Regions from separate parts of the Streptomyces sp. NPDC032091 genome, predicted to be linked through region 1. Evidence: riboswitches for the same ligand, from Rfam matches in the RefSeq annotation. Region 1 holds a riboswitch; the other holds the start of a gene.
The links. A riboswitch is a leader RNA that binds a small molecule or an ion and turns the genes downstream of it on or off. The one in region 1 is predicted to bind S-adenosylmethionine.
Positions count from the first base shown of each region.

Region 2: another riboswitch for S-adenosylmethionine. It lies ahead of ACZ5NJ_RS32940 (aminotransferase class V-fold PLP-dependent enzyme); the one in region 1 lies ahead of thrC (threonine synthase).

Region 1 is NZ_JBVILR010000017.1:113,669-128,844, forward strand. Features, by position in the region: gene groL (chaperonin GroEL) at 1-1,090, opposite strand, end outside; gene ACZ5NJ_RS25605 (cold-shock protein) at 1,412-1,618, opposite strand; gene ACZ5NJ_RS25610 (ubiquitin-like small modifier protein 1) at 2,013-2,291, opposite strand; gene thrC (threonine synthase) at 2,328-3,653, opposite strand; SAM riboswitch class I at 3,647-3,785, opposite strand; gene ACZ5NJ_RS25620 (glucosyl-3-phosphoglycerate synthase) at 3,987-4,937, shown strand; gene ACZ5NJ_RS25625 (alpha,alpha-trehalose-phosphate synthase (UDP-forming)) at 5,034-6,491, shown strand; gene ACZ5NJ_RS25630 (GNAT family N-acetyltransferase) at 6,488-7,024, opposite strand; gene otsB (trehalose-phosphatase) at 7,118-7,972, opposite strand; gene ACZ5NJ_RS25640 (DUF3263 domain-containing protein) at 8,052-8,333, opposite strand; gene ACZ5NJ_RS25645 (extracellular solute-binding protein) at 8,387-9,691, opposite strand; gene ACZ5NJ_RS25650 (ROK family protein) at 9,911-10,843, shown strand; gene nagA (N-acetylglucosamine-6-phosphate deacetylase) at 10,843-11,994, shown strand; gene ACZ5NJ_RS25660 (1-phosphofructokinase family hexose kinase) at 12,099-13,031, shown strand; gene ACZ5NJ_RS25665 (CBM35 domain-containing protein) at 13,041-14,063, opposite strand; gene cdgB (diguanylate cyclase CdgB) at 14,132-15,176, opposite strand, start outside.
Region 2 is NZ_JBVILR010000028.1:69,330-84,505, forward strand. Features, by position in the region: gene ctaD (aa3-type cytochrome oxidase subunit I) at 1-1,152, shown strand, start outside; gene ACZ5NJ_RS32900 (cytochrome c oxidase subunit 4) at 1,149-1,547, shown strand; gene ACZ5NJ_RS32905 (L,D-transpeptidase) at 1,673-2,923, shown strand; gene ACZ5NJ_RS32910 (hypothetical protein) at 2,996-3,400, opposite strand; gene ctaE (aa3-type cytochrome oxidase subunit III) at 3,601-4,221, shown strand; gene qcrC (cytochrome bc1 complex diheme cytochrome c subunit) at 4,296-5,105, shown strand; gene qcrA (cytochrome bc1 complex Rieske iron-sulfur subunit) at 5,102-6,160, shown strand; gene qcrB (cytochrome bc1 complex cytochrome b subunit) at 6,157-7,782, shown strand; gene trpD (anthranilate phosphoribosyltransferase) at 7,951-9,015, shown strand; SAM riboswitch class IV at 9,094-9,210, shown strand; gene ACZ5NJ_RS32940 (aminotransferase class V-fold PLP-dependent enzyme) at 9,442-10,875, shown strand; gene ACZ5NJ_RS32945 (Lrp/AsnC family transcriptional regulator) at 10,921-11,202, opposite strand; gene ACZ5NJ_RS32950 (rhomboid family intramembrane serine protease) at 11,199-11,933, opposite strand; gene ACZ5NJ_RS32955 (hypothetical protein) at 12,047-12,289, shown strand; gene ACZ5NJ_RS32960 (NYN domain-containing protein) at 12,329-13,693, shown strand; gene ACZ5NJ_RS32965 (C40 family peptidase) at 13,948-15,000, shown strand.

The sequences.
Region 1 (15,176 bases):
GGAGCTTCTCGCGGTCGTAGTCCGAGTCGGAGTTCTCGATCTCGGCGCGGATCTGGTTGACGCGGCCCTGGACCTGGTCGCTGTCACCGGCACCGTCGACGATGGTGGTCTCGTCCTTGGTGATGACGACCTTGCGGGCGCGGCCGAGCAGGTCGAGACCGGCGTTCTCCAGCTTGAGGCCGACCTCCTCGGAGATGACCGTGCCGCCCGTGAGGATGGCGATGTCGCCGAGCATGGCCTTGCGGCGGTCGCCGAAGCCCGGGGCCTTGACGGCGACGGACTTGAAGGTGCCGCGGATCTTGTTGACGACCAGGGTCGACAGGGCCTCGCCCTCGACGTCCTCGGCGATGATCAGCAGCGGCTTGCCGGACTGCATGACCTTCTCCAGGAGCGGCAGCAGGTCCTTGACCGAGCCGATCTTGGAGTTGACGATCAGGATGTACGGGTCGTCGAGGGACGCCTCCATACGCTCCATGTCGGTGGCGAAGTACGCCGAGATGTAGCCCTTGTCGAAGCGCATGCCCTCGGTGAGCTCAAGCTCCAGACCGAAGGTCTGGGACTCCTCGACGGTGATGACGCCTTCCTTGCCGACCTTGTCCATCGCCTCGGCGATGAGCTCGCCGATCTGGGTGTCGGCGGCGGAGATGGAGGCCGTGGAAGCGATCTGCTCCTTGGTCTCGACATCCTTGGCCTGCGCGAGCAGGGCGGCGGAGACGGCCTCGACGGCCTTCTCGATACCGCGCTTGAGCGCCATCGGGTTGGCACCGGCGGCCACGTTGCGCAGACCCTCGCGGACGAGCGCCTGGGCGAGGACGGTGGCGGTGGTCGTACCGTCGCCGGCGACGTCGTCCGTCTTCTTGGCGACTTCCTTGACCAGCTCGGCGCCGATCTTCTCGTACGGGTCCTCGAGCTCGATCTCCTTGGCGATGGAGACGCCGTCGTTGGTGATCGTGGGCGCACCCCACTTCTTCTCAAGGACGACGTTGCGACCCTTGGGGCCAAGGGTGACCTTGACGGCGTCGGCGAGCTGGTTCATGCCACGCTCAAGGCCGCGCCGGGCCTCCTCGTTGAACGAAATGATCTTGGCCATCTGAAGTGGTCCTCCAGGAGGGGTGGATTGCTCCGGACCGCGCCCGCGCCCGCGACGGACGGCCTGCCGACCCGGCGGTTCCTTCCCGCCGGACCCTGCGGGCCTCACCGGCCCGGTCCTCGTCTTGTAGCACTCTCACCCGGAGAGTGCTAACGCCAATGATTAGCACTCGGCCCCCACGAGTGCAAGCGGCTTCGCGTCATGCCGGGCCACCGCGCGCGCCGCGCCGGTGCGGCACATACGTGAGGGGCCCGCATCCCAGTCCAGGATGTGGGCCCCTCACGTGTTGGTGCGTGCGTCGGTGGCCGATCGCGCTTCGACTCAGCCGGCCGCGAGCTTGACCATGTCCGCCTGCGGACCCTTCTGGCCCTGCGAGATCTCGAACTCGACCCGCTGACCCTCTTCAAGGGTGCGGTACCCGTCCATCTGGATGGCGCTGTAGTGGACGAACACATCCGCACCACCGTCGACCGCGATGAAGCCGTAGCCCTTCTCCGCGTTGAACCACTTGACGGTGCCCTGAGCCATGCCTAACTCCCCTATTACTGGCCCTTGCGCAGGTCCGCACTTCGCGGACCCGGGTCAGAACTTGCGCCGGAACGCCTCGACCGGGGCTGAATGTATCTGCACCGCTGCTGTCTGCAACAGGTCATTCCGACGAGAAATCTGGACACGCGCAAACAAGGAAATGGGCTGAAAAGTTGTCCTATTCCTGGGCAAGTCGGGCCAGACAAGCCGCACCAATGCCCCAAAAGGCACGCGCATGTTGACTCAATGTCAACCCTCTCGCGGCCCGCTCATATGCGGCGGGCAAGAACAACGGAGGGGACTTCCCCAACTCTACCGCGCCCAATCAAGCAGAATTGCCCCCTCCGCTTTTAGCGGAGGGGGCAATTCAGATTCGGTCGGGACGTCGGCCGGCTCAGCAGCCGCCCGCGACCGCCGGGATGATCGAGACGCCGGCGCCGTCCGGCGTCGCCGTCTGCAGGCCGCCCTCGAAGCGCACGTCGTCGTCGTTGACGTAGACGTTCACGAAGCGGCGCAGCTTGCCCTGGTCGTCCAGGACGCGCGCGGCGATGCCCGGGTGGTTCGCCTCCAGGGAGTCGATCACCTCGGAGAGGGTCGCGCCCTCGGCCGGGACCTCGGCGGCGCCGCCGGTGTAGGTGCGCAGGATGGTGGGGATGCGGACGTTGACGCTCATGGCGCTACCGCCTTTCCGGGGAGTGCGAGGGAAGGGTCAGGCCAGGCCGGCGGCGCGGAACGCGTCCAGGCTCGGGCGGATGGTGGCGGTCTGGCCGCTGCCGGACACCGCCTCCAGGGTCTTCAGGCCGTCACCGGTGTTCAGGACGACGGTGGTGAGCGAGGGGTCCAGGACCCCGTTCTCGATGAGCTTCTTCGTCACGCCGACGGTCACGCCGCCCGCGGTCTCGGCGAAGATGCCCTCGGTCTGCGCCAGGATCCGGATCGCCTCGACGACCTGCTCGTCGTTGACGTCCTCGACGAAGCCGCCGGTGCGGCGCGCGATGTCGAGCACGTACGGGCCGTCCGCCGGGTTGCCGATGGCCAGGGACTTGGCGATCGTGTTCGGCTTCTGCGGGCGCACCACGTCGTGGCCGGCCTTGAAGGCGGTGGACACCGGGGAACAGCCCTCGGCCTGGGCGCCGAAGATCTTGTACGGCTTGTCCTCGACCAGACCGAGCTTGATCAGCTCCTGCAGACCCTTGTCGATCTTCGTCAGCTGCGAGCCGGACGCGATCGGGATCACGAGCTGGTCGGGCAGCTGCCAGCCGAGCTGCTCGCAGATCTCGTAGGCCAGCGTCTTGGAGCCCTCGCCGTAGTAGGGGCGCAGGTTGACGTTGACGAAGCCCCAGCCCTCGCCCAGCGGGTCGCCGATGAGCTCGGAGCAGAAGCGGTTCACGTCGTCGTAGTTGCCCTCGATGCCGACCAGGTCGCCACCGTAGACACCGGCCATGACGACCTTGCCCTGCTCCAGGTCGTGCGGGATGAACACGCAGGAGCGGAAACCGGCCCGGGCGGCCGCGGCGCCGACGGCGCCGGCGAGGTTGCCGGTGGAGGAGCAGGAGAGGGTGGTGTAGCCGAAGGCGCGGGCGGCCTCGACGGCGATGGCGACGACGCGGTCCTTGAAGGAGTGCGTCGGGTTGCCGGAGTCGTCCTTGACGTAGAGCTTGCCGGTGACGCCCAGCTCCTTGGCCAGGTTCCGCGCGTCCACGAGCTTGGTGAAGCCCGGGTTCAGGCTCGGCTTGGACGCCACGTCCGCGGGGACGGGCAGCAGCGGCGCATAGCGCCAGATGTTGTTCGGGCCGGCCTCGATCGCCGCGCGCAGCGCCTGCGGGTCACCGGTCGGCAGCTCGTAGGCGACCTCCAGCGGACCGAAACACTCGACGCACGCGAAGATGGGGCCGAGCTCGAAACGGGTGCCGCACTCACGACAGGAAAGGCCGGTGGCGGGGCCGAGATCAACGGAACCGGCGGTGTCGGATCCCGGAGCGGCAGAGGTGGCGACAGACTGTGCAGCCATGATGGCGAGGCCCTTTCTCCTCATCTTCCCCATGGCGCACTTCGCCATGAGACGGAATTGGCACCTTCCCTAGCCGGGGCCCCGCGCGAGCGAGAACCGACTGGAGGGTTGCCGGGGCTTCAACGGGCCGTGTCCCTCTGCCCCTCTGGATGAGCGGTATGGCACCGGCACACGCGCTCGATGGCGCGCCGGTGCGTTTGTCACGAGGCCCCCCGGCATGCGGCGGACCTTCGCGTTGTTCAAGACTGTAACCGAAGGGACGGCGGGTTGAGACAGCCGTCCGAACCGCGAGATGGATCACAATTCGGCCGAAATCCGCCGGGTGTGACGCCGCCGAGTAGCCAGGGAGTACCGAGAGTGCTGGATGAGGTGGAGCGCTGGCTGGCCGACCGCTCCTGGTCCGCCGCCGACCGACCGCTCGACCAGCTGCTCGACCGGAAACGGGCGGCCGGGACCACCGTGAGCGTGGTGCTCCCCGCCCTCGACGAGGAGGCCACCGTCGGGGAGATCGTGGCCGTGATCCGGCGCGACCTCATGGACGGCCTGCCCGTCCCCCTGGTGGACGAGCTCGTCGTGGTCGACTCCGGCTCGACCGACCGTACGGCCGAGGTCGCGGCCAAGGCCGGCGCCCGCGTGGTCCACCGGGACGAGATCCTGCCCCGCATCCCCGCCGTCCCCGGCAAGGGCGAGGTGCTGTGGCGCTCGCTGCTGGCCACCACCGGGGAGATCGTCTGCTTCATCGACGCCGACCTGCGCGACTTCTCGTCCGCCTTCGTCTCCGGCATCGTCGGCCCGCTGCTCACCGACCCGCAGGTGCAGTTCGTCAAGGCGATGTACGACCGCCCGCTCGGGGACGCCCCCGGCCAGGGCGGACGGGTGACCGAGCTGGTGGCGCGCCCGCTCCTCAACCTCCACTGGCCGCGGCTGGCCGGCTTCGTCCAGCCCCTGGGCGGTGAGTACGCCGTACGCCGCTCCCTGCTGGAACGCCTGCCCTTCCCCGTCGGGTACGGGGTCGAACTCGGCCTGCTGGTCGACGCGCTGCACACCGTCGGGCTGGACGCGATGGCCCAGGTGGACGTCGGGGTGCGGCTGCACAAGCACCAGAGCGGGCAGGCGCTGGGCCGGATGGCCGCGGCGATCTACCGCACCGCGCAGCTGCGGCTCTCGCGCGGGCACCTCGTACGCCCCGTCCTCACCCAGTTCGAGAGGGGGCCGGACGGGTTCGTTCCGCGGACCCACCCCGTGGACACGGAGGAGCGGCCGCCGATGCTGGAGATCGAGGAGTACGCGGTCCGCCGCGTGGCCTGAGGCGGGGCGGCCCCGCCGCGCGCCATCCGTCCGTACGTGACGAACCGGACAATTCCCGGACGTTTGAGCGAGCGGGCCCCGGGCTAGGTTCGCGGCATGGCTTCTCAGGTACTCGTCGCCGCCAACCGCGGCCCGCTCTCGTACGCCCTCGCCGCCGACGGCGCGCTCAGCGCCCGGCGCGGCGGGGGCGGTCTGGTCTCCGGCCTGTCCGCGGCCCTCGCGGCCCAGCCGGAGGCCCTGTGGATCTGCGCCGCCCTCTCCGACGCCGACCGCGAAGCGGTCCGGCGGGGGGTCTCCGAGCCGGGGGTGCGGATGCTGGACATCGATCCCGCGGTGTACGACGACGCGTACAACGGCATCGCGAACTCGGTGCTCTGGTTCACCCACCACCACCTCTACGACGTCCCCCGCGAACCCGTCTTCGACGCGGAGTTCCGGCGGCGCTGGGACTCGTACACCGCCTACAACCAGGCCTTCGCCGAAGCACTGGCCGAGGAGGCCGCGCCGGGCGCCCGCGTCCTCGTCCAGGACTACCACCTGGCCCTCGTGCCGGGGGCCCTGCGGGAGCTGCGCCCCGACCTGCGGATCGCGCACTTCACCCACACCCCGTGGGCCTCGCCGGACTTCCTGCACATGCTCCCGGACGACATCCGCAGCCGGCTGGTCTGGGGCATGCTCGGCGCCGACCAGCTGGGCTTCCACACCGCGGCCTGGGCCTCCGCCTTCATCAGCGGCGCCACGGTGGACGACGTGCACGGCGTCGCGGACGGCTTCGTCCCCCGCGAGGACCACCAGGGCGGCGTCCACCACCGCCGGCTGACGCAGGACGGCCGGTACGGGGAGGTGCGCTTCACCGGGGTCGGCCAGTACCCGCTCGGCGTCGACGGCGACGACCTGCGGGCCCTGGCCCACCGCCCGGAGGTCGACGAGAAGCTGGCCGCGCTGCGCGCCGAGGTGGGGGACCGCAGGACGATCGTGCGGGTCGACCGCACCGAGCTGTCGAAGAACGTCCTGCGCGGGCTGGCCGCCTACCGGGAGCTGCTGACCGTCCACCCCGAGTGGCGGGGCCGCGTCGTCCACCTGGCCTCCGCCTACCCCTCCCGCCAGGACCTGGAGGTCTACCGCACCTACACGGCCGCGGTCCGGTCCCTGGCGGAGGAGATCAACGCCGAGTTCGGGACGCGGGACTGGGCACCGGTCCTGCTCTCCGTCCAGGACGACTTCGCCCGCTCTCTGGCGGCGTACCGGATGGCGGACGTGGCCCTGATCAACCCGGTCCGGGACGGCATGAACCTGGTCGCCAAGGAGATCCCCGTGGTCTCGGAGGCGGGCTGCGTCCTGGTCCTGTCGACGGGCGCGGGGGCCTACGAGGAACTCCGCCAGGACGCCCTGACGGTCAACCCGTACGACGTCACGGCGACGGCCGAAGCCCTCCACACGGCCCTGTCGATGCCGGAACCGGAACGCACGGAACGCACGAAGCGCCTGGCGGCGGCGGCCACGGCCCTCCCCCCGAAGCTCTGGTTCACGGCCCAACTGGAGGCCCTGGGCTAGCCGGCGACCATCCCGAGCAGCATCACGTCGTGCAGCGGAGCCCCGGGCCACGGGTGGGCGTCACCGACCTTCCGGTACCCCCAGGCCCGGTAGGCCGTCACGGCGGCCTGGTTGTCGGGGTGGACGTTGAGCAGGACGCGTTCGTTGTCGACGGAGGCGAGCAGGGCGTCGTGCAGGCGCCGCGCTACGCCCTGCCGGCGCCAGGCAGCGCGCACGGCGAGTTCCATCAGGCCGAAGGTGCGGTGGCCGTCCTCGCGGCGCACGTCCTCCGGAACCGGCGTGGTGAAGCGGTCCCACCAGTCCGTCTCCGGGCGGAGCGACCACCCGTAGGCCATGCCCACCGGCTCGCCGTCAGCGGTGGTGGCCAGGGCCGCGACGAGGGTGGTCTGAGCACGGAAGCGCTGGAAGGCGGCGAAGACGTTCTCCTCGGTCTCGTAGTACGGGGGGCCGCCGAACACCTCGGCGTAGATCAGACGGAACGAGTCCTCGGCGGCCGTCACGGCCGCACCGTCGAGTCGGCTGATGTCGATCATGTCCGGGCTCTCTCCTCGGTGTGTCGTCCCGCGTACGCCGGATGACGATGCCATCGTCCTGCGGGCTCCCCCTCCCGGACCAGCGCCCGGCCCCTACCCCCGCAGCTCCACCGCCAGCCGGCCCAGGAACGCCGCCACCGCGCCGGGGCCCGGGAGGACCAGGTCGGCTCGGGAGGCGAGTTCCGGGACTTCCGCCGAGCCGCTGCACACCAGGAGCCCCGGCAGGCCCTCCGCCCGGCGCTTTTCGACCGCCGAGTACGCCGCGAGGTCGCCCAGGTCGTCCCCCGCGTACAGGACCGGCCCCGCGTCCCGCTCCCGCAGGAACTCCGTCAGGGCGACGCCCTTGTCCATCCCCGGCGGGCGCAGTTCCAGTACGGCGCGCCCCGGCTCGACGATGAGCCCGTGGCGGGCGGCGAGCTCCGCGAGGGGTTCGCGCAGGGCCTCGAACGCCGCCTCGGGGTCTTCCGCGCGGCGGGTGTGGACGGCCAGCGCGCGGCCCTTCTCCTCGATCCAGGTCCCGCGCCACGCCCCGATGGCGTCGAGGAAGCCGGGCAGCTCGGCCCGTACCGCCGCGACGCCGGGGTGCTCGGCGGGGGCGTGCACGACGCCGGTGACGGCGTCCCACCGCTCGGCCCCGTAGTGGCCGAGGACGACGAGGTGCTCCAGCCCGGGTACCCCGGCGAAGCCGCCGTGGCGCACGGCGACGCCGGCGGGCCGGCCGGTGACGACGGCCACGGCCTCCACCCGGGGCGCGAGTGCGGCGAGCGCGGGCACGGCGTCGGGGTGGGCGCGGGCCTGGTCGGGGTCGGGGACGATGTCGGCGAGGGTGCCGTCGAAGTCGAGGGCGACGACGGCTCTGCCGGGTGTGCGGAGGAGGGCTTCGAGTCCCTCGCGTCCGGCGGCGGTGGCGGGCACGGGCATCGGCGGCTGCTGCGGATGGCTCCCCATGGCACCGACCCTACCGGCGTCACCGGGACGCCGCCCAGACCCCCTCCGCTCGTGATCCACCACCGGCTCCCGGCGGGGCCTACCGCCGGGCCCGCTGGGCCTCGCGGATGCGGCGGAGGCGGTTGACGGTGCCGGGGGCGTGGGCGAGGGCCCGGGGGTCGTCCATGAGGGCGTTGAGCAGCTGGTAGTACCGGACGGGGCTCAGCCCGAGCCCCTCGCGTATCGCGCGCTCCTTGGCACCGGGGCCGGGCCAGCTGCGGCCCTCGTACGCGAGCACGGCCGCCTCGGCGGCGCTCAGCCGGGCCTCGGCCGGCTGCTCTGCCGCCCCGCCCGTCTCACCCGCCTGGCCGCCGTCTGTCATACCGCCACACTAACGCGGCCCACCGACACCGCCCGGCGCGGTGCGGGGGCCGGCTACTTCTCCCCGTCCGCCTTGCGCGCCGAGTCCGCTATGCCTTCGAGGACCTTGGCCGGCTGGCCGCCCGGCTGGACCGCCTTGCCGATGTTCTGCTTGATGTCCTCGCTGACCTGCGCCCAGGACTTCTTGCCCGCCGGGTAGAGGCGGGAGTTGGGCAGGGCGGTGAGGAAGGTGCGCAGCTGGGCGGCCGGGCCGCCGTTCGCGGACTCCATCGCGCGGTAGCCGCTGGTGGTGACGGGCAGGAGGTCGTACTGGTTGGTGAAGGTGGTCACGTTCTTCGCCGAGTACAGCTGGTCGAGGAACTTGCCGGCCTCCTTCTTGTGGCCGTTCTTGAAGGCCATGACCCAGTCCGCGACGCCCATCGTGGAGTGGTCGGTGCCGTCGGCGGTGGGCATGGCGACCATGCCGAACTTCACGCCCTTGCCGGCCGCCTGCTTCAGCAGCGTCGGGTGGCCGTTGAGCATGCCGACCTCGCCCCGGGTGAAGGCGTCGAAGGCGGCCTGGCGGTCGAGCTTGCCGGGTTCGACGGGGCCGGTGAGGCCCTGGCCGACCATCCGGTCGCGGAGGAACTCGAAGGTCTTGACGTTCTCCGCGGAGTCGATCGCGTACGCCTCTTCGTTGTCGGTGTAGCCGCCACCGCCGGAGAGCATCCACATCATCGTCTCGGCCTGGGCCTCCTCGCGGCCCAGGGGCAGGGCGAAGGGGGTGGGGACGCCGGCGGCCTTGAGCTTCTTGGCGGCCGCCTCGACCTCCGCCCAGCTCTTGGGCTGCCAGGGGGTGGAGCCGTCCTTGGGGATGATCCCGGCGTCGCCGAGGAGCTTGGTGTTGTAGAAGAGCAGCCGGGTGCTGGCGACGAACGGCATGCCGTACTGGACGCGGCGGACCTTGCCGGCGTCGGCGAGCGGGGCGAGGAAGTCGGCCTCGGTCTTGACGGACAGCAGTTCGTCGGCGGTGTAGAGCTTGCCGGCCTCGGCGTAGTCGGCGTAGGCGCCGATCTGGGCGATGTCGGGGGCCTTGCCGGCCTTGACCATCGCGGCGACCTTCGCGTCGACCTCCGACCAGGAGTAGACGCTGACCTCGACCTTGACGCCGGGGTTGTCCTTCTCGAAGGCGGTGGCGAGGTTCTTCCAGTAGGCGGCGGAGGAGTTCTGCGGATTGTCTCCGTAGTCGGCCGCCACGACCCGGAGGGTCACCTCGTTGTCCCCGGAGAGGCCCGGCACGGCTCCACAGCCGGTCAGTGTCACGCCGGTCAGCCACAGTGCGGCTCCGGACGCGGCCAGCCTCAGGTAACGGCCCTTCACAGTTCTCGATCCACCCCAGGTTGTACGTACGATCCACGTAAGGTCTACACCACTTTGGCGGCTCCTCCACATCGACGGCGGCCTCGCGGGCGGACTGTTTCCAAACCGTCTCCGGGCGGGGCCCGACCGGCCTTCCGGATTTGTATGGCCGCTCAACAATCCCGCCCAATGGACTAGACCTTTCCCCTCGAAGCACGCGAGACTGTCTTTGTGAAACCCGTGAAACACGTCATCGCCCTCGATGTGGGCGGCACCGGGATGAAGGCCGCCCTCATCGCCGGGGACGGCACCCTGCTGCACGAGGCGCGCCGCGCCACCGGCCGCGAGCGGGGCGCCGAAGCCGTCGTCGAGACGATCCTGGACTTCGCCGCCGAGCTCCTCGTCCTCGGCCGGGAGCGCTTCGGCACGGCCGCCTCGGCCGCCGGGGTGGCCGTCCCCGGCATCGTCGACGCCGAGCGCGGCATCGCCGTGTACGCCGCGAACCTGGGCTGGCGCGACGTACCGATGCGCGAGCTGCTCAGCGCGCGCCTCGGCGGCATCCCGGTGGCCCTGGGCCACGACGTCCGCACGGGCGGGCTCGCCGAGGGCCGCATCGGCGCCGGCCAGGGCGCCGACCGCTTCCTGTTCGTCCCCCTCGGCACCGGCATCGCCGGCGCCATCGGCATCGCCGGCCGCATCGAGGCCGGCGCCCACGGCTACGCCGGGGAGATCGGCCACATCGTGGTCCGCCCGGGCGGCCCCGCCTGCGGGTGCGGCCAGTACGGCTGCCTGGAGACCCTCGCCTCCGCGTCCGCCGTCTCCCGCGCCTGGGCGGCCGCCTCCGGCGATCCCGACGCGGACGCCGCCGACTGCGCCAAGGCCGTGGAGTCCGGCGACGCCCACGCCGCGGAGGTCTGGCTGGCCGCGATCGGCGCGCTCGCCGACGGACTCGTCACCGCGCTCACCCTGCTGGACCCGAGCACGCTGATCATCGGTGGCGGGCTCGCCGAGGCGGGGGAAACCTTGTTCACACCACTGCGGACGGCCGTCGGGGAACGCGTGACGTTCCAGCGGCTGCCCGAGATCGTTCCGGCCGCCCTCGGGGACACCGCCGGATGCCTGGGCGCAGGGCTGCTCGCCTGGGACCTACTCGCCACGGAGGTACCTGCCTGATGTCCGGACGCGCACACAGCACCGTTCTCTCCGGCGCCAGGGTGGTGCTGCCGACCGGCATCGTGGCGGGCGGCCGCGTCATCGTCGAGGGCACCCGGATCGCGGGCAGCGCCCACGAGGACTCCGCGCTGGTGGACCTCTCCGGGCACTGGATCGTCCCCGGCTTCGTGGACATGCACAACCACGGCGGCGGCGGCGCCTCCTTCACCTCCGGCACCGCCGAGGACGTCCTCACCGGCGTACGGACGCACCGCGAGCACGGCACCACCACCCTCGTCGCCTCCACCGTCACCGGCGACCTCGACGAGCTGGCCCGCCGCGCCGCGCTGCTCGCCGAGCTCACGCAGCAGGGCGAGATCGCCGGCATCCACTTCGAGGGCCCGTTCATCAACCCCTGCCGCAAGGGCGCGCACAAGGAGGACCTGCTGCGCGACCCCGACCCGGCCGAGGTCCGCAAGCTGGTCGACGCCGCGCACGGCGCCGCCCGCATGGTCACCCTCGCCACCGAGCTCCCGGGCGGGCTGGAATCCGTACGCCTGCTCGCCGAGCACGGCGTCATCGCGGCGATCGGCCACACGGACTCCACGTACGACCAGACGCGCCAGGCCATCGACGCGGGCGCGACCGTCGCCACCCACCTCTACAACGCGATGCCCCGCCTGGAACACCGCGCGCCCGGCCCGATCGCGGCGCTGCTGGAGGACGAACGGGTCACCGTCGAGCTGATCAACGACGGCACGCACCTGCACCCGGCGATGCTGGAGCTGGCCTTCCACCACGCGGGCGCCCACCGGGTCGCGCTGATCACGGACGCGATGGACGCGGCCGGGTTCGGTGACGGCACCTACCACCTGGGCCCGCTGGAGGTCGAGGTCAAGGAGGGGGTCGCCCGGCTGGTGGAGGGCGGCTCCATCGCGGGCTCCACGCTCACCCTGGACACCGCCTTCAAGCGGTCGGTGAGCGTCGACCGACTGCCCGTCGAGTCGGTGGTGCAGGCGATCTCCGCCAACCCGGCGAAGCTGCTCGGCCTCTACGACGAGGTGGGCTCGTTGGAGCCCGGCAAGTACGCCGACCTGGTGGTCCTGGATGCGGAGTTCGACGTCAAGGGCGTCATGCGACGGGGCGAATGGGTCGTCAGCCCGCTGGGCTGAACCGGCCTTTCAGCCGTACGGACGCGCGGCGGCCGACCCGGAGGACTGGGCTGGCCGCCCTCCATTTGGCATGATCCCGGCACACACCAAGACCGGGACTGGCCATGATCCTCACCGTCACGCTCAACACCGCGCTCGACGTCACCCACCGGGTGCCGCGACTGCTGCCGCACACCTCCCACCGGGTCTCCGCCGTCACCGAACGGGCGGGCGGCAAGGGGCTGAACGTGGCCCGGGTCCTCGCCGCGCTCGGCCACGAGGTGACGGCGACGGGCTTCGCGGGCGGCCCGTCGGGCGCGCTCGTACGGGAGCTGCTGGCCGGCTCCCGCGGCGTGGTGGACGCCCTCGTCCCCTGCGCCGGCACCACCCGGCGCACGCTGGCCGTCGTCGACGAAAGCTCCGGCGACACCACCCAGTTCAACGAGCCGGGCCCGCAGATCACGGCCGCCGAATGGACGGCGTTCCTCGGCCGGTACACCGAACTCGTCTCCGGGGCCCGGGCGGTGGCCCTGTGCGGCAGCCTGCCGCCGGGCGTGCCGGTGGGGGCGTACGCGGTCCTGGTACGGGCGGCCCGCGCGGCCGGCGCCCCCGTCCTCCTCGACACCAGCGGCGAGGCCCTGCGCCGCGGGGTCGCCGCCCGGCCGGAGATCATCAAGCCGAACGCGGCGGAGCTGGCCGAGCTGACGGGCTCGCGCGACCCGCTCCCCGCCACCCGCGACGCCCGCCGCCGGGGCGCGCACGCGGTGGTGACCTCCCTGGGCCCCGAGGGCCTCCTGGCCGCCACCCCCGACGGCACCTGGCAGGCAACCCCGCCCCGCACCCTGCGCGGCAACCCGACGGGCGCGGGCGACTCGGCGGTGGCGGGCCTGCTGTCCGCCCTGACGGAAGCCCTCCCCTGGCCGGACCGCCTCACCCGCGCGGTGGCCCTCGCGACGGCCACGGTCCACGCCCCCACGGCGGGAGAGTTCGACCCCCGCACCTACGCGGAGGTACGGGGGTCGGTGAAGGTCACGGCCGTCCCGGCGGGCGGGCGGTGAGCAGGCGGGTCAGCCTCGTTCCAGCCAGAGCTGGTCGATGTTGATCTCGCACTGGTTGCCCGTCTCGCACGAGATCTTGACGGTGTTGGAGCCCTTCTTCAGCTGCACCAGCGAGTAGGTGTTCGTCCAGCCCCACTCGCCCGGCTTGGCCAGGGCGAAGTTCTTCATGTTTATCGGGCGGTCCTGCTTGTCGCCGTTGACGGTCAGCGTGGTGCTCGCGTCCTTGCCCGGCACCGCGTAGGTCATCTTGAGCTTGTACTGGCCGTCCTTGGGGACGTCCAGGGTCCAGGTGACCGCCGCGCCCGTCTGGTTGAAGTTGCCGACGTACTGGCCGCCCGCGCTCTTCGCCCCCGGCACGGTCGTCTGGAGCGTCGCGCCACCGGTGAGCGCCATGCCGGCGCCCGAGGCGTCCGCCTTCGGCAGCGGGCTCTGCGAAGGCTCCGGCGAGGCGCTCGGCTCCGGGGAACCGTCGGGCTGCGAGGGGGCGACCGACTGGGACGGGCCCTTCGTCTGGTTCTTCTTGTCGTCGTCCTTGTTGCCGAAGGTCAGCGCGGCTCCGATGCCGATCGCCACCGCCGCCACCACCGCGACCGCCGCGATCAGCAGGCCCTTGCGGCTGGAGCCCCCGCCGCCGCCCGCGCGACCGCGGCCGCCCGGGTGGGTCATCTGCTGGGTCTGGTGCTGCGGGGCCGGCTGCTGGGGGACGCCGTAGCCGCTGGCCTGGAGGGCTTCGGGGGCCTGGTACTGGGCCTGGTAGGCCTGCGGCGGCTGCTGCTGCTGCGGGACGGCGCCGCGCTGGCCGCCGTAGGTCCGCTCGCCGACCGTGCGCACCTGGTTGTACGAGGTGCGGGGGACCCCGGGCTGCGCGCCGGGCTGCCCTCCGACCGCGGGGCCGGGGTAGCCGTATCCGCCGCCCTGACCGGGCGGGGTGGCTCCGGCGGCCTGGCCGTCCGCGTAGAGGTATCCGAACGGGTCGTCGTCCTCGGGCTGGTTCGCCCCACCGTGCGGGCCGTTGTTCGCGGGCGTCGTCATCGCAGGTCACTCCTTTCGACCCACGGGAGCCTACCCCGAACACGTGCTCCCACGGGTGGCCGATCCGATCACCCGGCCCGGCGGTGGGCCTTGGAGCGGGACCTCTTCTCGATGTACATCCGCTGGTCGGCGGAGCGCAGCACCTCGTCCGCCGACATCCCGCAGCTGGCCCAGCCGATGCCGAAACTCGCCCCGACGCGCACGGCCCGCCCGTCCACCCGGATCGGCGGGATGATCGCGTTGCGCAGCCGGACGGCGAGGTCGGCGGCGTCGGCGGCGCCCAGGCCGTCGGCGAGGACGACGAACTCGTCACCGCCGAGCCGGGCGACGGTGTCCCCGTCCCGGACGCACGTGGTCAGCCGGCGGGCCACCTCGATCAGGACGGCGTCGCCCGTGTGGTGCCCGAACCGGTCGTTGATCGACTTGAAGCCGTCGAGGTCGCAGAAGAGCACCGCGAGGCCCTTGGTGCCGTCGTCGATGTCCGAGGCGGGGGCCGCGGTGTGCACGTGGTGGTCGTACGGCCCCTCGGGCTGTCCGGGGAAGCCGGGGGCGAAGTCGAAGCCCTCGCCGGGTGCCGGTCCCGCCACGGGGGCGGCGAAGCCGTCGTAGCCGTGCTCGCCGGGGCCGACACCCTCCGGCCGGCCCTCGAAGGCCGCGTCCAGCGCCTCCACCGCGCCGGCCCGCACGGACTGGGGCCGCCGGCACAGCCGTGCGCCGAGCCGGGCGCGCAGCTCGGCGCTGTTGGGCAGGCCGGTGAGGGAGTCGTGGCTGGCGCGGTGCGCGAGCTGGAGTTCGTGCCGCTTGCGCTCCTCGATGTCCTCGACGTGCGTGAGCAGGAACCGGGGCCCGTCGGCGGCGTCGGCGACGACCGAGTTGCGCAGCGAGACCCACACGTACGTCCCGTCGCGCCGCCCCAGCCGCAGCTCGGCCCGGCCGCCCTCGGCGGAGGTGCGCAGCAGGGTGCCGATGTCCTCGGGGTGGACGAGGTCGGAGAAGGAGTAGCGGCGCAGCACGGAGGCGGGCCGCCCGAGCAGCCGGCAGAGGGCGTCGTTGGTGCGCAGCAGCCGCCCGTGCTGGTCGCCGCCCATCTCGGCGATGGCCATGCCGCTGGGC
Region 2 (15,176 bases), on a different contig from region 1:
ACCACGATCATCTGCATGCGCGCTCCGGGCATGACGATGTTCCGCATGCCGATCTTCACCTGGAACGTCCTGCTGACCGGTGTCCTGGTCCTGCTGGCCTTCCCGGTCCTGGCCGCCGCGCTCTTCGCGCTGGAGGCCGACCGCAAGTTCGGTGCGCACGTCTTCGACGCGGCCAACGGCGGCGCCTTGCTGTGGCAACACCTCTTCTGGTTCTTCGGGCACCCAGAGGTGTACATCATCGCGCTACCGTTCTTCGGCATCGTCTCCGAGATCATCCCGGTGTTCTCCCGCAAGCCCATGTTCGGCTACATCGGTCTGATCGCCGCGACGATCGCGATCGCCGGCCTCTCGGTGACCGTGTGGGCGCACCACATGTACGTCACCGGCGGTGTGCTGCTGCCGTTCTTCTCCTTCATGACCTTCCTGATCGCGGTCCCGACCGGTGTGAAGTTCTTCAACTGGATCGGCACCATGTGGAAGGGCTCGCTGTCCTTCGAGACCCCGATGCTCTGGACGATCGGCTTCCTGGTCACCTTCACCTTCGGTGGTCTGACCGGCGTCATCCTGGCCTCGCCCCCGATGGACTTCCACGTCTCCGACTCGTACTTCGTCGTCGCGCACTTCCACTACGTCGTCTTCGGCACCGTGGTGTTCGCGATGTTCGCCGGCTTCCACTTCTGGTGGCCGAAGTTCACGGGCAAGATGCTGGACGAGCGCCTCGGCAAGATCACCTTCTGGACGCTGTTCATCGGCTTCCACGGCACCTTCCTGGTGCAGCACTGGCTGGGCGCCGAGGGCATGCCGCGTCGTTACGCGGACTACCTCGCCGCCGACGGCTTCACCACGCTGAACACGATCTCGACGATCAGCTCCTTCGTCCTCGGCCTCTCCTTCCTGCCGTTCATGTACAACGTCTGGAAGACCGCCAAGTACGGCAAGAAGATCGAGGTCGACGACCCGTGGGGCTACGGCCGTTCGCTGGAGTGGGCGACCTCCTGCCCGCCGCCGCGGCACAACTTCCTCACCCTGCCGCGCATCCGCAGTGAATCGCCGGCGTTCGACCTGCACCACCCGGAGATCGCGGCCCTCGACCACCTCGAGGACCACGCCCCGGCGAAGGCCGTCACCGGTGGCAAGGAGGCCGGCAAGTGAAGATCCAGGGCAAGATGTTCCTCTGGCTCTCCGTCTTCATCCTGATCATGACCGTCGTCTACGGCGTCTGGTCGAAGGAGCCGGTCGGAACCACCGCTCTCGCGCTGGCCTTCGGCCTGAGCGCCATGATCGGCTACTACCTGGCCTTCACGGCCCGGCGCGTGGACGAGATGGCTCAGGACAACCTGGAGGCCGACGTCGCCGACGAGGCGGGCGAGCTGGGGTTCTTCGCCCCGCACAGCTGGCAGCCGCTCTCGCTGGGCATCGGCGGCGCGCTCGCGTTCATGGGCGTCATCTTCGGGTGGTGGCTCATGTACTTCTCGGCCCCGATCATCCTGATCGGCCTGTGGGGCTGGGTGTACGAGTACTACCGCGGTGAGAACCAGAACCAGTAGGCGGTAGCGGTACGAGCCGCACGAGCAGTACAGAGGGGCCCGGACACCTTTTCGGAGGAGTCCGGGCCCCTCGTTTGCAGGCACCCCGCGCGACGTAATAGTCATATGTTCATAGCGTTGAGCGCATGAAGCACTCACCGCGTCTTCGGACGGTACTCGGCTGCTCCCTGCTGGTCGCGTCCCTCGGTGCCGGCGCCACCGCATGCGGGGGGTCGTCCGACAACCCGCTGTCAGCCCGCCCGTACGACGCGGGCCAGCAGGTGACCTTCAACCAGCCGCCCGGCGGCGGCAGGGCCGCCGACCCCGACAAGCCGCTCGAAGTCACCGCCAAGGGCACGGACTCCCGTATCACCGACGTGATGGCCGTGGACACCCACGGACGCCGCCTGGCGGGGGAGCTCTCCGCCAAGGGCGACCGCTGGCACAGCACCTCGCCGATGGCCGCGGGCGTCCACTACACGGTCACCGTGAGCACGGAGGACCGGCACGGGGCTCCGGGGCAGCGCACGCTGGCCTTCGACACCACCCCGGCCAAGAAGGTCCTCAAGGTGGAATTCGGCCCGGACGAGGGCAAATACGGGGTCGGACAGCCCATCACGGCCGAACTCAGCGAACCCGTCAAGGACAAGGCCGCCCGCGCCCTCGTCGAACGGGGCCTGGTCATCGACACCCCCGAGCCCGTCGAGGGCGCCTGGCACTGGGTGGACGACAAGAACCTGCACTTCCGCCCCAAGGAGTACTGGCCCGCCCACTCCTGGGTCTCCGTACGGAGCAACCTGGAGGGCGTCAAGATCGAGGACGACCTCCACGGAACCGCCTCCAAGCCGCTCAAGCTGGAGATCGGCGACCGGGTGGAGGTCACCACCGACGCCGCCGCGCACACCCTCACGTTCGAGCGCAACGGAGAAGTGATCAACACCATTCCGGTGACCACCGGGAAGCCCGGCTTCTCCACCCGCAACGGGGTCAAGGTGGTGCTGGGCAAGCAGTACTTCGTCCAGATGCGCGGGGACACCGTCGGCATCGGCGGCAGCGAGTACTACAACCTCCCCGTCTACTACGCCACCCGCGTGACCTGGAGCGGCGAGTACGTCCACGCCGCGCCCTGGTCGGTCGGCTCCCAGGGCTACGAGAACGTCAGCCACGGCTGCACCGGCATGAGCACGGGCAACGCCGCCTGGTTCTACGAGAACATCAGCGAGGGCGACATCGTCCGGGTGATCAACAGCATCGGCGAGGACATGGAGCCCTTCGGCAACGGCTACGGCGACTGGAACCTGGACTGGAAGGCCTGGCGCGACGGCAGCTACCTCCTCAAGGGCACCCAGGAGGGCCGCAGCCGCGTCGACCAGGCCCGCCTGCGCCCCACCGTCTGACCCGCAGGCCCCAGGAAGCACGCGAGGGCCCGCGGACGGCCACAGAGCCGCCCGCGGGCCCTCGCCCGCGTCTCAGGCCGCGTTGGGGGCCAGCCGGGCGCGCAGGACGCCCGCCAGGGCCTCGGGGAACTCCACCGGGTCCACCGGAAGGGTGACGGCCGCGTCCGCGCGGCTCCAGGTGGCCAGCCACGCGTCCTGGGGACGCCCCATCAGCAGCAGCACCGGGGGACACCGGAAGATCTCGTCCTTGATCTGCCGGCACACGCCCATGCCCCCGGCCGGGACCGCCTCCCCGTCCAGCACGCACGCGTCGATGCCGCCGGCGTCCAGTTCCTTGAGGACCGCCGGAAGGGTGGCACATTCCACGAACTCCACCGGCGGCAGGTCGGCGGCCGGCCTGCGCCCGGCCGCCAGCCGCACCTGCTCCCGGGTGCTCGCGTCGTCGCTGTAGAGCAGAACCCGCGCAGTCGCCCGCATTTCGTTCCTCCACGTGTCCGTGAATCACGCTGATGATGCGCGGGATGCTACTCCGTCCGATCCCGTGTCAACATCGGTTCCGCCAGCCTGGCGGGAGAGCCCGCACGGGGGTGATCTGATGGGCCGTTCGGGCCTTGCACACCCCCCTGACACTCCGAACGGCACCCCCCGGGGTGAGGGCGGGATAAGCGACCGACATAATGTCGGTCGTGGCGACAGCAACGACAGTAGATACCGGGCACGCGCACCCGACGGTCAACCGGCCGAACCTCGTCAGCGTCGGAACCATCATCTGGTTGAGTTCCGAGCTGATGTTCTTCGCGGCCCTCTTCGCGATGTACTTCACCCTGCGATCCGTGATGGGCGCCGAGCACTGGGCAGAACAGGCCAAGGCCTTGAACCTGCCCTTCTCGGCGACGAACACCACGATCCTGGTGCTCTCCTCCCTCACCTGCCAGCTCGGCGTCTTCGCCGCCGAGCGCGGTGACGTGAAGAAGCTCCGGACGTGGTTCATCATCACGTTCGTCATGGGTGCGATCTTCATTGGCGGCCAGGTGTTCGAGTACACCGAGCTGGTCAAGCACGAGGGCCTGAGCCTCTCGTCCGACCCGTACGGCACGGTGTTCTACCTGACCACCGGCTTCCACGGTCTGCACGTGACGGGCGGACTCATCGCCTTCCTGCTGGTCCTCGGCCGGACGTACGCGGCCAAGAGGTTCACCCACGAACAGGCCACGTCGGCCATCGTCGTGTCCTACTACTGGCACTTCGTCGATGTCGTCTGGATCGGCCTCTTCGCCACGATCTACCTGATCAAGTAGCGAAACGTCGCCGGCACCGTCCGGCACACCATCCAGAAACACCGACGCAGAAGATCCTGACACCGGGGTAATCCGTGAAAAAGCTCTCCGTACGACGACGCCATCCGCTGGCGGCGGTCGTCGTTCTACTCTTCGCGCTGGCGGTCACGGGGGGGCTGTACGCCGCCTTCGCGCCCGCGGGCAAGGCGCAGGCCGATGAAACCGCCCAGTCCCTCGCCATCGAGGAGGGCAAGAAGCTCTACGCCGTGGGCTGCGCAAGCTGCCACGGAACCGGCGGTCAGGGTTCCTCTGACGGCCCGAGCCTGGTCGGCGTCGGCTCCGCGGCCGTCGACTTCCAGGTGAGCACGGGCCGCATGCCCGCCCAGCAGCCCGGCGCCCAGGTGCCGAAGAAGCGGAACATCTATTCGCAGGCCCAGATCGACCAGCTCGCGGCCTACATCGCCTCCCTCGGCGCCGGCCCGATCACGCCGGCCGAGAAGCAGTACGACCCGGCCGGTGCCGACATCGCCGCCGGTGGCGAACTGTTCCGCAACAACTGCGCGCAGTGCCACAACTTCACCGGCGAGGGCGGCGCGCTGACGAACGGCAAGTACGCCCCGAACCTCGAGGGCGTCGAGCCGAAGCACATCTACGAGGCCATGCTCACCGGCCCGCAGAACATGCCCTCCTTCCCCGACAGCACGATGCCGGAGAAGCAGAAGAAGGACATCATCGCGTACCTCCAGAACGTGAACGGCGAGAAGTCGGTCAGCCCTGGCGGCCTGAAGCTCGGTGGCCTCGGCCCCGTCTCCGAGGGTCTGTTCGGCTGGATCTTCGGTCTGGGTGCGCTGATCGCTGTCGCCGTCTGGGTCGCGGCCCACACCGCTAAGGCCAAGAAGTCATGAGTAGCCAAGACATTCCCGAAGACAAGCACCTGCCGAGCGAGCAGGGCGACGCGCACCACGGTGCCGTAGCGGTCGCGGACGACCCGTTCGCCGACCCGGGCCTGCCGGTCCACAAGCCGCGCATCCAGGACATCGACGAGCGGGCCGCCAAGCGGTCCGAGCGCACGGTCGCGATGCTGTTCACGCTGTCGATGCTGGCCACCGTCGGCTTCATCGCCTCGTACGTGTCCATCCCCGTCGAGAAGATCATTTACGTCTTCCCGATCGGCAAGGTCAGCGCGCTCAACTTCGCCCTGGGCCTGACCCTGGGCGTGGCCCTCTTCTGCATCGGCGCGGGCGCGGTCCACTGGGCCCGCACCCTGATGTCCGACGTCGAGGTCGCCGACGACCGCCACGAGATCGCGGCGCCGGCGGACGTCAAGGCCAAGGTCATGCAGGACTTCGCCGACGGTGCGAACGAGTCCGGCATCGCCCGCCGCCCGCTGATCCGCAACACCCTGCTCGGCGCGCTGGCCCTGGTGCCGCTCTCCGGCGTGGTCCTGCTGCGCGACCTGGGCACGCTGCCCGAGGACAAGCTCCGCAAGACCATGTGGGCCAAGGGCAAGCTGATCATCAACCAGAACACCATGGAGCCCCTGCGCCCCGAGGACGTTCAGGTCGGTTCGCTGACCTTCGCCATGCCCGAGGGCCTGGAAGAGGACCAGCACGACTTCCAGAACCAGATCGCCAAGGCCGCCCTGATGCTCGTCCGGATCAAGCCGGAGGACATCAAGGACAAGCAGGAGCTGGAGTGGTCCCACGAGGGCATCGTGGCCTACTCCAAGATCTGCACCCACGTCGGCTGCCCGATCAGCCTGTACGAGCAGCAGACGCACCACGTGCTCTGCCCGTGCCACCAGTCCACCTTCGACCTCTCCGACGGCGCCCGTGTCATCTTCGGCCCGGCCGGTCACGCGCTTCCGCAGCTGCGGATCGGCGTGAATGACGAAGGCTTCCTCGAAGCGCTCGGCGACTTCGAAGAGCCCGTCGGTCCTGCATTCTGGGAGCGCGGATGAGCACTGCCACCACCACCGAGCGCAAAGCGCCGGCCGGCGAGCGCGTAGCCGACTGGGCGGACGCACGCCTGGGCATCTACAGCCTCGCCAAGGCGAACATGCGCAAGATCTTCCCGGACCACTGGTCCTTCATGCTGGGTGAGATCTGCCTCTACAGCTTCATCATCATCATCCTCACGGGTGTGTACCTGACGCTGTTCTTCCACCCGAGCATGAACGAGGTCGTGTACCACGGCTCGTACGTGCCGATGCAGGGCGTCCAGATGTCCGAGGCCTTCGCCTCGACGCTGGACATCAGCTTCGATGTCCGCGGCGGTCTGCTCATCCGGCAGATCCACCACTGGTCGGCGCTGATCTTCGTCGCCGCGATGGTCGTGCACATGATGCGCGTCTTCTTCACCGGCGCGTTCCGCAAGCCGCGCGAGGTCAACTGGATCTTCGGCTTCCTGCTGCTGGTCCTCGGCATGTTCACCGGCTTCACCGGTTACTCCCTGCCGGACGACCTGCTCTCAGGCACCGGTGTCCGCTTCATGGAGGGCGCGATCCTGTCCGTGCCGATCGTCGGCACGTACCTGTCGTTCTTCCTCTTCGGCGGCGAGTTCCCCGGCGGCGACTTCGTCGCGCGGTTCTACTCGATCCACATCCTGCTGCTGCCCGGCATCATGATGGGCCTGCTGGTGGCCCACCTGATCCTGGTCTTCTACCACAAGCACACCCAGTTCGCGGGTCCCGGCAAGACGAACAACAACGTCGTCGGCATGCCGCTGCTGCCGGTCTACATGGCCAAGGCCGGAGGCTTCTTCTTCCTGGTCTTCGGTGTCATCGCGGCCATCGCGGCCCTCGCCTCGATCAACCCGATCTGGGCGCTCGGCCCGTACCGCCCGGACCACGTGTCCACCGGCGCGCAGCCCGACTGGTACATGGGCATGCCGGAAGGCCTGATCCGTGCCATGCCCGGCTGGGAGATCAACCTGTGGGGCCACACGCTCGTCCTGGGCGTGTTCATCCCGCTGCTGCTCTTCCCGCTGGTCCTCGGCGCGATCGCCGTCTGGCCGTTCATCGAGTCCTGGGTCACCGGCGACAAGCGCGAGCACCACATCCTGGACCGCCCGCGCAACGTCCCGACCCGTACGGCCTTCGGTGTCGCCTGGATCGCGGAGTACATCGTGCTCCTCATCGGCGGTGGCAACGACATGTTCGCCCAGTACTTCCACCTGTCGATCAACTCGATCACCTGGTTCGTCCGGATCGGCTTCTTCGTCGTCCCGGTCCTGGCCTTCATCGCCACCAAGCGGATCTGCCTCGGCCTCCAGCGCCGGGACCACGACAAGGTGCTGCACGGTCGCGAGACCGGCATCATCAAGCGTCTGCCGCACGGTGAGTTCGTCGAGGTCCACGAGCCGCTCCCGCAGGGCAAGCTGCACACGCTCACCTCGCACGAGCAGTACAAGCCGGTCGAGATCGGCCCGACGGTCGACGAGAACGGTGTCGAGCGCAAGGTGACGCGCGGCGAGAAGCTGCGCGCGAAGCTCAGCAAGGGCTTCTACGCGGAGGGCAACCAGATTCCGAAGCCCACCGCCGAGGAGTACAAGGAGATCCAGTCGGGCCACGGCCACCACTGATCTCCGGCAGGACCGCTTGAGGGATCGACCCAGGTCGATCCTGGTGTCGCCACGGCAAGAGCCCCCGTCCAGGGTCTGGACGGGGGCTCATTGCCGTCTCCGGGGCTGGATAGGCTGAGATCCTTCCCGTCCGACGTGCGAACCCCCGACGAGCAGCAGGAGCTGACCATGAACGTTGCGACCCCGGCAGGCGGCGACAGCGTGGCGGCCCGCGGCTGGCCGGGCATCCTGGAAGCCCTGCTCAGCGGCCACGACCTCGCCTCCGACGACACCGCGTGGGCGATGGAGCGGATCATGCGCGGCGAGGCCACCGACGCGCAGATCGCGGGCTTCGCGGTGGCCCTGCGGGCAAAGGGCGAGACCGTGCAGGAGTACACCGGCCTGGTCCGGACGATGTACGCCCACGCCAACCTGATCGAGGTGCCGGGCCGGACCGTGGACATCGTCGGCACCGGAGGCGACGGCGCCAAGACCGTCAACATCTCCACCATGTCCGCCATCGTGGCCGCCGGCGCCGGTGCGAAGGTCGTCAAGCACGGCAACCGGGCCGCGTCCTCCGCCAGCGGCTCCTCCGACGTCCTGGAGAAGCTCGGCGTCAACCTCTCCCTCACCCCCCGACGGGTGGCGGAGGTCGCCGAGGAGGCCGGCATCACCTTCTGCGCGGCCGTGGTCTTCCACCCCGCCCTGCGGTACGCGGCCTCGGCCCGCCGGGACCTCGGCGTGCGCACCGCGTTCAACGGCCTCGGCCCGCTCACCAACCCCGCCCGGGTCACGGCCCAGGCCGTCGGCGTCGCGGACGGCCGGCTGGCCCCGATCATGGCCGGGGTGCTCGCCGAGCGGAACACCTCCGCCCTCGTCTTCCGCGGCGACGACGGCCTGGACGAGCTGACCACCACCGGCACCTCCCGGGTGTGGTGGGTCCGCGACGGCCGGGTCACCGAGCACGCCTTCGACCCGCGCGACGTGGGCATCGAGACCGTCGACATCTCCGCCCTGCGCGGCGGTGACCCCTCCTACAACGCCGACGTGGCCCGCCGCCTGCTGGCGGGGGAGACCGGCCCCGTGCGCGACGCCGTCCTGCTGAACGCGGCGTCCGCCCTGGTCGCCCTGGACCCGGGCACGGGCTCGCTGGAGGAGCAGCTCTCCGCGGGCATCGCCCGCGCGGCCGGGTCCATCGACTCGGGCGCCGCCCGGGCCGCGCTGGAGCGGTGGGTGGCCGCCAGCAACGCCTGAGGCTTCCGACGAGACCCCGGTCCACATGGTGGACCGGGGCCTTGTCTTCGGCGGTCCGTGTGGCAGGATGCTCTCCAAGGTCACGAGTGACAGCGTTTTGGCCCCGGCTCGCTGTCCGGCAACCCTCCTTCCGTGGCGGGGTGCCCCGGGTGATGACCAGGCCGTAGGCAGCGAGGTCTACGGCAAGCGCGGATCCCTCGACACCAGGGATCCTGGTCTTCCGAGGAGCGTTTTCCGTGAGCAAGCGAATGCGATAGGGCGGCTCCGCCCCTTCTTCACCCCTCGGAACAGGGTCCCTTCCGCGTACCCGCATCCCGTCCGAGGCACTTCCCGTACCCCTGACGGCCGCCGCCGCGCCGCGCGCCGCCGTACCCGCGTACGGGCACCACCGAAGCCATTCCGCCCTGCCTGCCGGGAGATACAGCCATGTCCGCATCCCTGAACGCCGCCGCCCGCACCGCCGCCACCGCCCGCACCGCCGCCGACCCGGCCTGTGCCGAGCCGCTGCCCGTGCTCGGCCGGGACGTCACGGTCCCGCTCGTCACCGGCGGCGAGGTCACCTACGCGGCCCTGGACTACGCGGCCAGCGCGCCCGCACTCCAGCGGGTCTGGGACGACGTCGCCGCGTACGCCCCCTACTACGGCAGCGTCCACCGCGGCGCCGGGTACCTCTCGCAGCTCTCCACCGACCTCTTCGAGCAGAGCCGGGCCACCGTCGCCGCGTTCCTCGACTGCCGCCCCGCCGACCAGGTGGTCTTCACCCGCTCCACCACCGACTCCCTCAACCTGCTCGCCGCCGTGCTCCCGGCCGACTGCCAGGTCTTCGTCTTCGAGACCGAGCACCACGCCTCGCTGCTGCCCTGGGGCGACGCGCAGGTCACGTACCTCAACGCCCCGCGCACCCCGGGCGAGGCCGTCGCCACCCTGGAGCGGGCGCTGGCCGACCGCGACCCTTCCCCAAGCTCTCGGCTTCGCTCGAGCAGGGGAGGCCCCAATGGTCCGGCCCTGGTCTGCGTGACCGGCGCCTCCAACGTCACCGGTGAACTGTGGCCGGTCAAGGAGCTCGCCGCCGCCGCGCACGCGCACGGCGCGCGGATCGTCCTGGACGCCGCCCAGCTGGCGCCCCACCACCCCGTCTCGGTACGGGAACTGAACGTGGACTGGGTCGCCTTCTCCGGCCACAAGCTGTACGCGCCCTTCGGCTCGGGCGTGCTCGCCGGCCGCGCGGACTGGCTCCAGGAGGCCGAGCCGTACCTCGCCGGGGGCGGCGCCTCCCGCAAGGTGGCCCGCCGCGAGGACGGCGGCGTCGACGTCGAATGGCACACCACCGCCGCCCGCCACGAGGCCGGCTCCCCGAACGTGATCGGCGTCTACTCCATCGCCTCCGCCTGCCGGGCGCTGGAGGAGGCCGGCTTCGAGAACCTCGTCGCCCGGGAGCGGCACCTCATCGCGAAGGTCCGCGCGGGCCTGGCCGAGGTCCCGGCGGTGCGGGTGCTGTCCCTGTTCGGGGACGACGCCCCGCGCGTCGGCGTCATCTCGTTCGTGGTCGACGGCTGGAACAGCTCCCACTTCGCGGCGGCGCTGTCCGCGGAGTACGGGATCGGCGTGCGCGACGGGCTGTTCTGCGCCCACCCGCTGGTACGGACGCTGCTGGGCAGCGAGCCGCAGGCCCAGGGCGAGTGCGGGGCGCCGGAGGCGGCGCCCGGGGAGCGGTCCCTGAACGCGATCCGCGTCAGCTTCGGGGCGGGGACCCCGGACGAGCACGTGGAGCGCTTCGTCCGCGCGGTGAAGGAACTCGTCGCGGACGGCGCGAAGTGGCAGTACCGCACGGAGGACGGCCGCTGCGTCCCGGCGGTGTAGCGGGGAGCCGGCCGCCGGCGGGGCTGACGGACGGCCCCGCCGGTGCTACGCGTCGAGGCCGATGGCGAAGGCGGCTTCCAGGTCGTGCTGGGAGTACGTGCGGAACGCGACGTGCGTGTCCGTCGCCTCGACGCCGGGGATCTTGCTGATCCGGCCGGGGATGACGTCCGCCAGGTTCTCGTGGCGGGCGACGCGGACCAGCGCGATCAGGTCGTACGTACCGGTGACGGAGTAGACCTCGCTGACGCTGTCCAGCTGCGCGATGGACTCGGCGATCTCGGGGATCCGGTCCACGCTGGTCTTGATGAGCACGATCGCGGTGATCACGGTTGGCTGTCTCCCTCGCCGGCAGTCACTGGTCGCCTCACTCTAGTCGTACGGCGATATCGCGCCCACGCGTAGCAGAACCCCACCGAGAAGCCCACGACGTGGGCCAGGTAGGCCACCCCCGGCCCGCTCCCCGCGCGGTGCGCGGCCAGCCACTGGAGCCCGAACCAGAACATCAGCACGATCCAGGCCGGGAACCGCAGCGGCAGGAAGAGCAGGAACGGGAACAGGGACGTCACCCGCGCCCGCGGGAAGAGGCACAGGAACGCCCCCAGCGCCGCCGAGATCGCGCCGGACGCCCCGACCAGGGTCTGGTCCGAGGAGGCGTTGGCCGCCGCGTAGGCCGCCAGGGCCACGTAGCCGGTGCAGAGGTAGAAGACGAGGAACGCCGGCCGCCCCATCCGCTCCTCCGTCATGGCGCCGAAGACGTAGAGGAAGAGCATGTTCCCGAGCAGGTGCAGCCAGCTGCCGTGGACGAAGAGGGCCGTCAGCGGGGTCAGCAGCGGGCGCGCGGCCCCCGAGAACAGTTCGTCGGGGACCACGCCCCAGTGCCGGAAATAGGCCGTACCCGTCGCCAGCAGCCGCTCGCCCGTACCGAAGGACGGGTTCAGGCCGGAGGCCGGGCTCGTCAGGAACACCGCGCAGCAGCCGGCGATCAGCGCGTACGTGACCACGGGGCCCCGGGCGGCCTCGCGCACGGCCCGCCACTTTACGATCATGCGACAGAGCATGACGCAGGCGGACCCCCCTGAGGGTGGTGCCAGGCCGTAGGGTTACGTGCTGCGGTCCGCCGACCGCCGCGGAAGGCTTTAATTGAATGAGCTACGAAGGAGAGAGCGGCCTGATGACGACGGTTCCCCTGCCGACCGACACCACCCGGTGGCGCTGCACCCTGTGCGGCAACCTCACGCGGTTCGATGTCACCCGATCGTCGAAGGTGGTCGAGTACGTCCACCTCGACCTCGCCGGGGAGCCCAAGGTCGAGGAGCGCGAGGTGGTCAGTGAGACCATCGAGTCGGTCCGCTGCCGCTGGTGCAACGCGGTGGACCAGATCGAGCTCGTCGACAGGCCGGGCACCGACTCCTGAGGGAGCCGGGCCCGCAGGAGATCACGGTAGGGGTGACGGATTGTGGAGCCAGCAAGCGGCGCCGGGCCGGCCGACGCTGCCCGCGACGCCGCGGAGGTCCTCGACCGCCCGCTGCCGGAGGGCGTGCGGCGCCGGGTCGTCTCGCTCGTCTCGGACGCCTTCGGCGGCCTGACCGTCGGTGACCTCCCGGCGCAGCTGCGCCAGTACGCCCGGTTCACCCCGACCCGGCGTGCCAAGTTCGCCGGCAACGCCATGGCCGCGGCCGTGGAGAGCGACGGCGTCTTCCGCAGCCGGGTCGCGGAGAAGGTGCGCGAGGCGCAGCCGGAACTGGCCGGGGCACTGGAGTCCGGTGCCCCGCCGGCCGCCGCGGACCCCCTGGACGTGGCGGCCGCCGCGTACGTGCTGCGTCCGGCCGGCTGGGTCAAGCTGGTGGCCGCCGCGGGCGAGGAGGCGCAGCGCGCCGACGCCGAGCGGGTGGGCGACGAGACGCGGCGCGAGCTGGAGCGGCTGCGCGCGGAACTGGCCCAGCTGCGCGAGTCCCAGCGCAACGGCGGCGAGCAGGTGCGGGCCGAGCTGGACGCCGCCCGCAAGGAAGCGGAATCGCTTCAGCGCAAGCTGCGCAGCGCCCTGAGCGACGTCAAGCGGGGCGAGGCGGCCCTGCGCAAGCTCGGCGGCGAGATCGACGGGATCCGCGGTGAGGCGGCCGCGCAGGTGGCCGCCGCCGAGAGCGAGTCGCGGCGGCTGAAGTCCCGTCTGGCGGAGGCGGAGTCGGCGCTGGAGACGGCCCGCCGGGCCACCCGCGAGGGGCGCAGCGTCGAGGACATGCGGCTGCGGCTGCTGCTGGACACCGTGCTGGACGCGGCGGCGGGGCTGCGCCGCGAGCTGGCGCTGCCGCCGGTGTCGACGCGGCCCGCGGACACCGTGGACGCCGTGGAGCCGGGCCGGATGACCCCGAAGGACATCGCGGCGCGGGCCCTGTCGGAGACCGATCCGGCGCTGCTGGACCAGCTGTTGGCGCTGCCGCAGGCACATCTGGTGGTCGACGGGTACAACGTGACGAAGACCGGCTATCCCACGATGCCGCTGGAGAAGCAGCGGCTGCGGCTGCTGGGCGGCCTGTCGATGCTGGCCGCGCAGACGGGCGCCGAGATGACGTGCGTCTTCGACGGGGCGGAGCTGGCGGCGCCGGTGCTGCTCGCGCCGCCGCGCGGGGTGCGGGTGCTGTTCTCCAAGGCGGGCGTCACGGCGGACGAGTTGATCCGCCAGCTGGTGCGGGCCGAGCCGTCGGGCCGTCCCGTGGTCGTGGTCTCCACCGACCGTGAGGTGGCCGACGGGGTGGCGAAGGCGGGCGCCCGGCCGGTGGCGTCGGCGCTGCTGCTCAAGCGGCTCGCGCGCGTTTCGTAGCACTTGGCGGCTTGTGCGTCTGATGTAACCACTGTGCGGGATGCCCGGATTGACGGTGCGTAGGGGAGACGTACCGTCAAGGGTCCGGCACGCAGCGTGGGCCCCGGGTAAAGAAGGCGGAAGGCGAGCGGATTTTTACGTTCCGGGATTTGAAGTGATCACGGACGGGTCACTAGGGTCTGCTCAAACCTTCGTTCGGTAGGTCACTCATTCGGGGTGCCGACGGAGGTGTGCTGCCGAAGGAGTTCGCGTCCGTGGCGTCCCACCGTCGACCCAAGCCGCCGACCCGCACCCGCGTGAGCGTCCTCACCGCCCTCGCCACCGCGGCCGTCGCCCTCTCCTCCCAGTCGGCCCTGGCCGCTCCCGCGCCGGACAAGCCGAACAAGGACGAGGTCAAGACCAAGGTCGACGCCCTCTACGAGGAGGCCGAGCAGGCCACCGAGAAGTTCGACGGCGCCAAGGACCGCCAGGACAAGCTGGAGAAGGAGATCGGCTACCTCCAGGACCAGGTGGCCCGCGGCCAGGCCGACCTCAACGACCTGCGCAACACGCTCGGTTCCATGGCCACCGCCCAGTACCGCGGCGGCGGCATCGACCCCTCCGTCGAACTGCTGCTCTCCGGAGACCCGCAGAAGTACCTCGACAACTCCTCCACCCTCCAGCAGCTGAGCGGCCGGCAGGTCGAGGCGATCGCCAGGATCCAGGCCAAGCAGCGGGAACTGGCGCAGCAGCGCGCGGACGCCACCGCCAAGCTCAACGACCTGGCCGCCGTCCGCAAGGAGCTCGCCGACAACAAGGCGGCCGCCCAGAAGAAGCTCGCCGACGCCCAGGCGCTCCTCAACTCCCTGACCGCCGAACAGCGCGGCGAACTCAACAGCGACGCGGCCAAGGACGGCGCGGCCTCCGCGAAGGCCGCCGGCGGCGGAGCCAAGCCCGGCGCCGGCAAGGGCTCCGGCCGGGCCGGAGCCGCCCTCGCCGCCGCCATCACCCAGGAGGGCGACGCCTACCACATGGGCGACACCGGCCCCGACTCCTGGGACTGCTCCGGCCTGACCCAGTGGGCCTACGCCCAGGCCGGCGTCAGCATCAGCCGCACCACCTACACCCAGGCCAACGATGGCACGCGCATCGGCCGCAGCGAACTCCAGCCCGGGGACCTCGTCTTCTTCTACGGCGACCTGCACCACGTGGGCCTCTACGCGGGCAACGGCCAGGTCTTCCACGCCTCCCACCCCGCCCCGGGCGGCGGAGTCAAGTTCGAGTCGATGGACAACATGCCCTTCCAGTTCGGCGTCCGCGTCGGCTGACCCGGACCCCGCCCCGCAGACGCGCCGCACACCGCCCATCCGGGCGAATTGCACGGACCCGCCCTGACCCCGCGCCCCGCCCCTGACCTGTGTCAGAGGCGGGGCGCCGGTGTCCCGGGCCCGCGACGGTCGTTGGCCGGTGCGTGGCCGCGCGGCTACTGTCTGCCAGCGCGGAA